DNA from 2 places in the Vibrio neonatus genome. Region 1 is predicted to be linked to the other one. Evidence: predicted binding sites of a transcription regulator. Region 1 holds the regulator's gene; the other holds the start of a gene.
What was found. Region 1 encodes PurR, which represses purine synthesis genes. Its sites were predicted from a motif close to TNANGNAAACGTTTNCNTNA; they were not measured.
Positions count from the first base shown of each region.

Region 1 (5,597 bases):
AGAAACATTTACTCAAAGAGACTAAAAAACAGTGGGCGCACCTTGGTTATAACACCAACCAATCATCCCAGTGGCTAGTGCGCTTAGGCAATATTTATCCTGACGTAGCACTAGGCGATCAGTTGGTGTATATCACGGACGGATTATCGGGTGCCTTTGTGTACATTCAAAAAGACGGGCTAACCCAATGGCGAGGTGAGATCACCGATGAAGCCCTTAACGATGCTTTTTTAGCCATCTGGTTATCGCCAAATACCGAATATCCTAAGCACAGACAGCAACTTATTGGGTTGAATTAATGATGATCAAAACACTGAAACTATTAATGATAAGCGCGCTGTTGTCCCTATCAATGGCAGGATGCACCGCAGATGTGAATGAGTATCAAGGGGAAGGGCCTGATTTTGATTTGTTTGGCTATTTTTCAGGTAGTGTCACCGCATGGGGTATGGTGCAAGACAGGAGCGGTAAGCAAACACGACGCTTTGAGGTCGCACTTCAAGGCAAGGTGCAAGGCAATACATTGACGCTGCATGAAGACTTCGTGTTTGCTGATGGCGAGCAATCGACGCGCATTTGGCGGATCACCCGTTTAGCTGATGGCAGTTACGAGGGAAAAGCCGATGATATTGTCGGAGTTGCTATCGGTGAAGAAGTGGGTAATGCACTGCGCTGGCGCTATGACTTTGAATTGCCAAGAGGGGATTCGAGTGTGGTGGTTCACTTTGATGATTGGCTATATCGACAAGATGATAAACACGTCTTTAATTTAACCTCCATAAGGAAATTAGGCATAGAGTTTGGAACCTTAACCTTGTTTTTCCAAAAGGATCTTTAGATTGCTTGTGTTGAGCACCCGTGGCGTTATTCGTGTTTAGGGTGCTATTTGTACTGCTAATGACGCCTAACTTGCATTGCGACTCACTATTTGTTACAAAATCAACGACTAGGGCAATCTGAGTGCTCGTCATTTATGTTACTATCAACTAACTTAATATTTCCCTCTGTGTGATCAATGACCGCTATTGCTGAATCCAATCCAATGTTATTCCATAAAGCCTATCGCCATTCTGAATCTCAGGAGTGGGTAGTATTTGTGCATGGTGCGGGTGGCAGTTCGTCAATTTGGTTTAAGCAAATTAAAGCGTACCGCGAGCACTTTAACGTACTCTTGGTAGATTTGCGCGGGCACGGTAAATCCAATACCTTGTTCCAAGATATCATCAGTAAGCGTTATACCTTTGAGTCAGTGACCAAAGATATTTTGCACGTTTTGGATCATCTTAAAATCAAATCCGCACACTTTGTGGGAATGTCTTTAGGCACCATTATTGTACGCACATTGGCAGAGCTTGCCTCAGAGCGTGTTAAGTCTATGGTGCTTGGCGGCGCTGTGACGCGCTTTAATACGCGTTCGCAAATCTTAGTGAAAATGGGCGATTTGTGTAAGAATATTATCCCGTACATGTGGTTATATAGTTTGTTTGCTTGGATTGTGATGCCGCAAAAAGGGCAAGTTGAATCTCGGTTGATGTTTGTACGAGAAGCCAGAAAGTTATGTCAAAAAGAGTTCAAACGTTGGTTTAAGCTGGCAGCCGATGTTAACCCGCTAATGCGCTACTTTAGAGACAAAGAGCTTGATATTCCGACTCTATATTTAATGGGTGACAAGGACTACATGTTCATCAAGCCGGTAAAAGAGATGGTCTCGGTTCACCAAAATAGCCAGTTGGTAGAAATAGAAAATTGTGGCCATGTGTGTAACGTGGAAAAGCCTCAAGAGTTCAATGACAAATCTATCGAATTTATTCGTTCACAAAGCTAGATGTCGCAAAGTTAGAGGTATCAAAGTTAGAGGTATCAAAGCTAAATATTGTACTCAATAATTAGAATACTAAACCAATATCGCTTCATCAGTGGTGCTAGCGCCACATTGCCAGCATAAGGCAAACTGCCCCTCATTTATTTCCCCACAATCATCACAGCGCCAATTTGAGCTGTGATTGTGTCTATCTTCAAATTCTGCAATCAGGGCTTTGGCTTGTTGTTGCTTGTGCTCGTCGACTAACCACAAATAGGGCAGGCTAGAGTCATCCATTGGCAGTTCTCCTTGCAGGCCAAACAACCCTTCTCCGCGCACTTCTACCTGAATGCGATGACTACGCAAAAGCTCACATAAAATATGAGCTTGAGGCGGATTTTGCGCAACGTATAACTTCATGAATATCCTTTATATTGCGATGATGGATTAAGCAGGGCTAGAGCCGTTTTGTGGTCGAATCTTACCCATGATCCATTTAGCAATGAGCGGGAATAAACCTAACAGAGCAAAAGAGGCCAATACGGTAGGCGAAACAATGCCGGATAAGCTGTCTATTTCTGCCAGTTGCGTCCCGGCGTTTAGATACACCATAGTCCCTGCTAGCATGCCAAGTTGGCTAAATACATAGTATTTCACAACCGAGATAGGGGTTAGCCCCATTAATAGGTTAATCAGGAAAAACGGAAATACGGGTATTAAACGCAATGAGAATAGATAAAAGGCGCCGTCACGCTCTACGCCTTTGTTAATGGCATCAAGTTTAGCTCCAAACTTAGCTTGTACCCAGTCACGCAGAAGGTAGCGACTACTTAAAAAGGCTAAGGTTGCGCCAATGGTGCTGGCAAATGAGACCAATAGTAAGCTCGTCCAGAAGCCAAACAGTGCCGCGCCAAGTAAAGTCACCACAGCAGCGCCAGGAATGGAAAAGGCCGTAACAAATACGTAGCCAATAAAGTAGATAGCCGCTGACAATACGAAATTATTTTCAATATGCGTATTGAGCGCTAATTGCTGAGCTTTGGCGTTTTCTAAAGTGAAGTACTGACCGAAGTTGATGCCGAGTAATACAATCGCTGCAACTAAAATTAGCCCGATTATCAATTTCTTATTCATGAGTGCGTCCTTATCATCCTGAGTAAGTATAGAGACAGGATCAATAATAGGAAACTTTCATCACTTGCGTATTTTATTTGATTTATTCTCAGCAGGTACAAATAAAAAAGGCTAGAAATCATTAAGATATCTAGCCTTATTCAATTAAATGGTCATGTTAACTAGCGTTTAGGTTTCTCACGCTTGAGCGCTCTACCAACTCTGGGTGCATTTCAAAAATGCGGCGGTCATGCTCTTTGTTTTTAATGCGCTCTAGCAAGATCTCAAAGGCGGTTTTACCCACGCGACGTTTTGGCTGATGTATCGTGGTAAGAGGCGGCGCAAAATAGCCGGCTAAATCGATATTATCGTAACCAATTACAGAGATATCTTCTGGAACGGCAATGCCATGTTGAGTCAGACGGCTAATTAAACCCAGCGCCATGATATCGTTAAAGCAGAAAATAGCCGTGGGGCGTTCACTTTCTGCAAGAGCGACCAGTTTATCAGCTGTTTCAACTGCGGTATCACATTCAAAGTTACCTTCAAAAATGAAATCGTCGTTGTATGGGATATTAGCTTGAGCCAATGCTCTTTTATAGCCAGACATACGCTCAATACAAGCAAGCTTTTCAGTTTGACCAGTTAAACAGCCAATTTTCGTATGTCCATTTTCAACCAGATATTTAGTGGCAAGGTAGCCACCTTCTTCTGAGTTATCAATGATCTTGTCTGCAGAGGAGGACTCGGGGCCCCAATCCATCACCACTTTAGGAATGCCTGGGTGAGAATCTAGCATTTCACGTAGCTCTTCGGTTAAGTCAGAGCACATTACTAATATTCCATCTACGCGCTTTTCGGCAAGCATACGAATGTAATCGCGCTGCTTTTCGTACAGTCCGCCAGTGTTACATAAGATCAACGTATAGCCTTGACGGTAACAGTAACTTTCTACGCCATCGACCACTTCCGCAAAGAAGGGGTTAGTGGATTGAGTTACCAACATGCCAATGGTTCTAGTGGTGTTGCATTTTAAGCTACGAGCAACCGCACTTGGCGCATAGTTGAGCTCTTTTACAGCTTCCATAACACGTTCTTGTGTTGTTTCAGCCACAAAACGTGTTTTATTGATAACGTGTGAAACTGTAGTGGTGGAGACACCAGCCAGTTTTGCGACGTCTTTTATGGTTGCCATAGGAGACCTTGTAAATATAAGTAATGATTATAAAATGCGTTGAATTATTGAGTAATTTGCACTCAAAATCACATTGCAAACGATTGCGGGGGAGTCTAGCCATAAATGATGAAACTGACAACGCATTTATGACGATAATGTGAATCTATTTTCGGTAACTGAGCTATTTTTCATTACTGAGATAACGACAATCAATTTCACAAAATTTAACTAACAGTTCAGCGACCGCAGAATAGAAACCAAATTCATCATATTTAGTGCAGTTTGCCGAAAATTGTGGAATCCAATTCAGTAAATGTTGCTCAATGAATGACTTCTGTTCACTAAGGGCCGCTTCTAGATGTGATTCCATTTCTAGCGCGTTTGAGCGCATGATTAGATTGCCAATAAAGTCGAGTTCAACAGCCAGATGATCGGCAGGCTCGTTAAAGCATTTATCCACTTCAATGCCATGCTCTAACATAACTTGCGTCATCTGCTGAGCAGGGGTGCCATTAAGCGCCTTGTTTTCGTCAATATAAACAGAGGCGCAGGGCTGGGCAGTTTGTTTGTCAGAGGCTAAAAATAAGTCGTAGAAATTAGCGGATAATTCAAGCTGAGCATTCGGGCGCAGTTGCAGTCGCTCAAGAGCACCCAGTAAGCGTTTAGCGGCTGTGGCTAGGGTTTCATTTTCGGCTAGACCATTAATGAAACCCCTCACTTCAGGGGTTTGATAGGCAATCAGTTCGTCTTGGGTCAGCTCTTTAGAAAATAAGCTGGAAAACCACCAATAAATTTCTGCCCGCTGTTCATTAAACTGCTTGAGCTCTTGCATTGTTTAACCCATAACTCGTTAGCAAACTACAACACCAGCTTCTAAGTTGGCGAAAATATAGACGTTCACTAAATTATGAGTCACTTATTTGCTACTGACAAGATCTCGTATGTTTTTCCACCACTTACCCATGGTTTCATGCCAGTAGCGCTCTGTTTGCTCTAGGTATCGTGCTTGCGGGGTGTACTTTTGCCACGCTTGATTAATATTGGATTGGGCTAAGTAATTGGTTGGGGCAGGAGTAGGGTTTAGACCGGCGCTGTGAAACTCGCGTAGGGCGCGTTCCATATGGCTGGCCGAAGTAACCAGTGACATATGCTTTTCACCGACAAAGCCCGCAGCTTGTCTGGCTTCTTCCCAAGTATCTTGCGCCGTTTCTAATAAAATAATATCTGACTTAGCCACGCCTAACGCTAATGCCACCGTCGCCATCATTCGTGCTTGGCTCATTTCTGAGCCGCCATCATAGCCAGATAAAATCAATTTTGCGCCGGGATACATGCGCAATATACGAATGCCTTCACTAAGGCGCATTAACGCGGTGCGACTTAATTCAGAGGTTGGCGGAATTTGCGGATCAATCACATGCCCACTGCCTAGCACCATGACATAGTCTAAGCTTTCTGCTGGTGGTAAAAAGGCCGTGTATTTGCGCTCTAATGGTTTGAGCAACG
Region 1 covers NZ_AP024885.1:1,668,034-1,673,630, reverse strand. Annotated here, with positions in the region: gene OCU38_RS07695 (hypothetical protein) at 1-299, shown strand, start outside; gene OCU38_RS07690 (DUF3833 domain-containing protein) at 302-838, shown strand; gene OCU38_RS07685 (alpha/beta fold hydrolase) at 1,016-1,825, shown strand; gene OCU38_RS07680 (putative signal transducing protein) at 1,895-2,221, opposite strand; gene OCU38_RS07675 (TVP38/TMEM64 family protein) at 2,249-2,935, opposite strand; gene purR (HTH-type transcriptional repressor PurR) at 3,093-4,109, opposite strand; gene torD (molecular chaperone TorD) at 4,273-4,923, opposite strand; gene elyC (envelope biogenesis factor ElyC) at 5,008-5,597, opposite strand, start outside.

Region 2 (5,597 bases), 1.0 Mb from region 1:
GCCGCTTGGGTAAACTCGCCCACTTCAGCGTGTTGCGCTGAATAGGTAAGACTCTGGTTAGTCTGACGGGCAAATAAAGTATGAATAAACGGTGATTTACTCTGCTTTATTGGGTTTCCAAATACGACATACTTATCAATTAACTGCTTCATCTTCCTACCTGACTGAAAAACTAATCATAAAACGACCTTCTAAGAACCTACCACTGAACAGCGTGAAGAAAAAGTGTTACCACTCTCTAGGCACTAAGTACTCTTTATATAGGCGATCTTCATGGGAACCTTCTGCTACTTGGTAGTTGTACTCCCAGCGCGCTAAAGGTGGCATAGACATTAATATGGATTCGGTTCGTCCATTACTTTGCAAACCAAATAAGGTGCCTCGATCATAAACTAGATTGAACTCTACATAGCGACCGCGTCGATAAAGTTGGAATTGACGCTGTTGTTCGGTAAACGGGGTATTCTTACGCTTTTCAATAATAGGTACGTAAGCCTTGGTGTACCCTTCTCCAACCGCTTGGATGTAGGCAAAGCATTTTTCAAAGCCCCATTCGTTTAGGTCATCAAAAAATAAGCCACCAATACCGCGAGTTTCATTTCGATGTGGTAAATAGAAATACTCATCACACCATTTTTTATGTTCTGCATACACTGTGTCACCAAATGGTGCGCACAATTGCTTGGCGGTGTTGTGCCAGTGCTGGCAATCTTCTGCAAATGGATAGAATGGTGTTAAGTCAAAACCACCACCAAACCACCAAATAGGTTCACAGCCTTCTTTCTCAGCAATAAAGAAACGTACATTGGCGTGAGAAGTCGGTACATAAGGGTTCTTTGGATGAATAACCAAAGAAACACCCATAGCTTCAAACTTTCTGCCCGCTAGCTCTGGACGATTAGCCGTCGCAGAGGCTGGCATTTTGTCACCGAATACATGTGAGAAGTTTACTCCACCCTGTTCGATAACAGCGCCATTTTTCAAGACTCGAGTTCGGCCACCACCGCCCTGCTCTCGTAGCCATGCATCTTCAACAAAGGTTGCATCCCCATCCGCTTTTTCCAATTCAGAACAAATATTGTCCTGCAATTGCAATAAAAAGCGTTTTACGGCTTCTTTATCAACCTGTGTCATTGTTTACCCTTGTCTTAATATTTGTAATGTTTTGGCGTCTTTAATTTCTGACGGTTTACTTCTGTCACCGACCGCACCTTTAACAATAAACACATCTTCATTACCAAGTTGACTCTCGACCTCTTCGGCACTTAAACAGGGAGGTAATCCCGATAAATTGGCACTGGTCGAGGTAATTGGCTTGGCAAATTCAATGCATAACTGTTGCACTAAAGGATGATCTGTCACCCTTACCGCAACACTATCAAACTGCCCATGCACTAACTGATGTACTTTCTTACTCACTGGCATAACCCATGTCACAGGGCCCGGCCAACTTTGGAATACCACTTCAAGCTGTTCAGTTGAAAGTTCACTTATATCTACATACGGCAGTAGCTGTTCAAAGCTAGCCGCAATTAAAATCAACCCTTTTGCTGGGTCTCTTTGTTTTAGTTCAATTAACGCCTGTAAGGCTTGTTCATTATCGGGATCGCACCCAACACCAAACACGGCTTCTGTGGGGTAAGCGATAACCTTTCCTTGGTGAAGCGCCCCGACAGCTTGCTCAATTAGCATCATTCCTTGAGTATCCTCTCTACACTATCTTTTGCCTTAGTTTACAAATTCTATTCGTGACTGGTAAGCATTTCCTTTAAATCAGCAAAACAAAGCGACGCAAACGTTTTCCTATTCAAAAAATAACCGTATAATGCGCGCAAAATCAGTATCTAAATCTCTACTAGTTAAATTAGGAGTCGTTACATGCAAGTCGGTATTATTATGGGTTCTAAATCAGATTGGCCAACGATGAAGTTAGCTGCTGAAATGCTCGACCAATTCGGTGTTAGCTACGAAACTAAAGTTGTATCAGCTCACCGTACTCCACAACTACTAGCAGACTATGCTTCTAGTGCAAAAGAACGTGGTATTAAAGTTATTATTGCTGGCGCTGGCGGCGCGGCGCACCTTCCTGGTATGTGTGCGGCATTTACTAGCCTTCCAGTGCTTGGCGTTCCTGTTCAGTCTCGCGCTTTAAAAGGTATGGATTCACTGCTTTCTATTGTACAAATGCCAAAAGGGATTGCGGTAGGCACTCTGGCAATTGGTGAAGCAGGTGCAGCAAACTCTGGTATCTTAGCGGCGCAAATTATCGGTACTCACGTTCCTGAAGTAATGGAAAAAGTAGAAGCTTTCCGTAAAGAACAAACTGACACTGTACTGGCTAATCCGAACCCAGCGGAGGATTAATACTGTGCAAGTTTTAGTTTTAGGTGCTGGACAACTAGCGCGCATGATGGCTCTAGCCGCCGCTCCACTGAACATCAAAACTATCGCTTTTGATGTCAACAGTGAGTCTATTGTTGAGCCCATCACTCAAACCAAACTAGGTAGTGGACTGGCAGCTGCGATTGAGCAAGCTGATGTGATTACGGCTGAATTTGAGCATGTTCCTCATCCTGTTTTGGATGCTTGTCAGGCGAGCGGCAAACTCTTGCCAAGTGCGACTGCAATCAAAACCGGTGGCGATCGCCGCATTGAAAAAGCACTGCTCGATAAAGCAAACGTTGCCAACGCGAAATATGCGCTTATTCGTACTCGCCAAGATTTCGAACAAGCCATTGAATACGTAGGTTTACCTATGGTGTTAAAAAGCACTCTAGGCGGTTACGATGGCAAAGGTCAATGGCGTTTAAAAGAAGCCTCACAAGTTGATGCTATCTGGGCAGAAATGGAACAGTGCATTGCCTCTTCGGCAGCGCAGGCAATTATTGCTGAAGAATTTGTTGCCTTTGATCGTGAGGTGTCTTTAATTGGCGCTCGCAATCAACACGGTGAAATCGCTGTCTACCCATTAGCAGAAAACGTGCATACCGATGGTGTGTTGAGCCTATCAACCGCAATTGACGAGCCACAACTGCAAGCTCAAGCGAAGCAAATGTTTACTGCCGTTGCTGAGTGTTTAGATTATGTGGGTGTTTTAGCATTGGAGTTCTTCGATGTTAAAGGGCAATTGATGGTCAATGAAATTGCTCCTCGCGTTCACAACTCTGGTCACTGGACACAGCAAGGTGCTGAAACCTGTCAGTTTGAAAATCATATGCGCGCCGTTTGTGGACTACCGCTAGGTAGCACTGAAGCACTGCGTCCTACTGCTATGATTAACATTCTGGGTGAAGATACTCTTGCACAAGAGATTTTGAGCATGAAACAAGCTCATATCCATTGGTACGGCAAGGATAAACGTCCTGGACGTAAGATGGGGCACATTAATGTTTGTGGCAATAGCCCTGCGGATCTGCAACAACAATTACAAGATATCGCACAGTGGTTAGATGCAAGTGCCTTCCCTGCACTGCATCAAAAATAACCGGCTATAGAAAACACAGCCTATAAACGGCAAAAAGGAGGCAATCGCCTCCTTTTTTATTATTTAGTCTTAAATCACTGTTTTGCCTGACACTTACGACTGGCGCATATCACACTGCTTTTATCTCCGCTTTTCTTCACCATCAACAATTCAAAACCACACTCTTGGCACTTACCTTGCTTAGGCTCACTGTTGATCGAGAACTGACATTTCGGGTACTGATCACAGGCATAAAATGCTTTCCCATATCGAGATTTACGCTCAATCAAATGCCCTTTATGGCATTCTGGGCAAACAAAGGATTCGACACTGTGATCTTCTGGCTCATCTAAACTGCCAATATAGTGGCAATCGGGATAAGCAGAGCAACCAATAAACATGCCATAACGGCCCTGTCTAAGTACCAATTCATCACCACAATTAGGGCAAGGTACACCCAATGGCTTAATAATCTGCCCTGAAGCCTGATGTGATGATTTTATGTAATCACAACTAGGATAATTGCTACATCCCAAAAACGCTCCATGCTTACCATGACGCATTTGTAGAGGATGACCGCAATTAGGACATGATTGCTCTAAAGCATGCCCTTCCGCAGAAAAAAGTTGATGATTAATTTTACTCATAGCGTTTATCTAGCATGACTTAGTGCAAAATGCCGTGATCGGTCGAGTAAAGTAACTCTTCCATTGTGTTGTAGGCACTTTCATTGCCCGGAACATTAAACAGCACCATTAAGATGATCCATTTCAGGTCATCTAGCTGTAAGTCTCGAGTTTCAAGCCCCATGACGCGATCAATCACCATTTCACGAAGCTCTGGGTTTAGCACTTCAATTTGTTCTAAGAACAAAATGAATCCTCGGCAACGAGTGTCTATTCTTTGTTGCTCTTTCTCAGAATAAATTCGGATTGAAGTCGCTGAGCTAGTCGCTATATTTTGACTTGAATCGTCACTTTGCAAAGCTGCAAGGTCTTCAAGCCAGTTTAACGCTTTATAGATCTCATTTTGATGGAAACCTGCGCGAAGGAGTTCTTGCTCAAGCTCATCTTGGTCGACGTTCAAATCGCTCTCGCTATGAATATACGTCTCAAATAGATACATAAGAATATCCATCATAGTCAGCTCCCCCTTAATCTAATATAACCACCACCTACTGAAGCCACGAGTCCTTTGAGCTCCAGTTCTAATAACTGCATCATAACCTGATTAATGGGTAAATGGGTGCTTTGTGCCAAAAAATCAACCGCTGTTGGCTTATCTCCCAATAGATTAAGTAAACCTTGATTTAAATCTGATTCTGACGCGCATCTTTCGCTGTTTTTTGCTGGCAATTGAGCATGAAAACCCAAACCTTGTTGCTCGGTCTGAGACCAATCAATCAAGCCATTCATCTCTTGGATAATATCTTGTGCACTGCGTACTAGCACCGCTCCATCTCGAATCAGGTTATTACAGCCCATCGCATTAGGATTGAGCACAGAGCCTGGGACGGCATACACATCCCTGCCTTGCTCTAAAGCAAATCGAGCCGTAATCAGAGAACCACTTTTCGCCGCCGCTTCAACGACCAACACTCCTACCGATAAACCACTAATAATTCGGTTTCGTCTAGGGAAGTTATACGCTCTAAGGGGATAAAAAGGAGGAAACTCAGACACCAATGCGCCACTCGCTTTAATGCGTTCAGCTAAACGCTGATGCTGTTTTGGGTAGAGGTAGTCAAAACCACTACCTAACACCGCAACTGTCGTCCCCTTATGATCAAGACACGCTTGATGAGCATGCCCATCGACACCTAAAGCAAGCCCACTGGTTATCGTCACCCCAAGTTGCGTTAACTCCGCAGAAAACTGACGCGTAATGTACAAACCGTCTTGGCTACTATTGCGACTGCCTACAACGCCAATCTGATTGGAACTTAAAGCCGATACCTCACCCTGCACAAACAACAATGGCGGATAACATGGGATCTCTTTTAATAACTGAGGATAAGCGCTGTCATCTTCACAGATCAGCAAGTGGTTACCGTCTTTGCTCAGCCAGTTTAAGCAACGTTCAACATTGGCGTTGGCTTTGTCTGTTAAATGGCGAACTTGTAAATCGGTAAATT
Region 2 covers NZ_AP024885.1:2,696,648-2,702,244, forward strand. Annotated here, with positions in the region: gene aroE (shikimate dehydrogenase) at 1-152, opposite strand, end outside; gene hemF (oxygen-dependent coproporphyrinogen oxidase) at 229-1,134, opposite strand; gene OCU38_RS12585 (L-threonylcarbamoyladenylate synthase) at 1,138-1,695, opposite strand; gene purE (5-(carboxyamino)imidazole ribonucleotide mutase) at 1,879-2,364, shown strand; gene OCU38_RS12595 (5-(carboxyamino)imidazole ribonucleotide synthase) at 2,369-3,484, shown strand; gene OCU38_RS12600 (DNA topoisomerase family protein) at 3,559-4,110, opposite strand; gene OCU38_RS12605 (DUF494 family protein) at 4,130-4,603, opposite strand; gene dprA (DNA-processing protein DprA) at 4,606-5,597, opposite strand, start outside.
Region 2: a site for PurR is predicted at 1,788-1,807, ahead of purE (5-(carboxyamino)imidazole ribonucleotide mutase). Genes of this name have one in related genera too.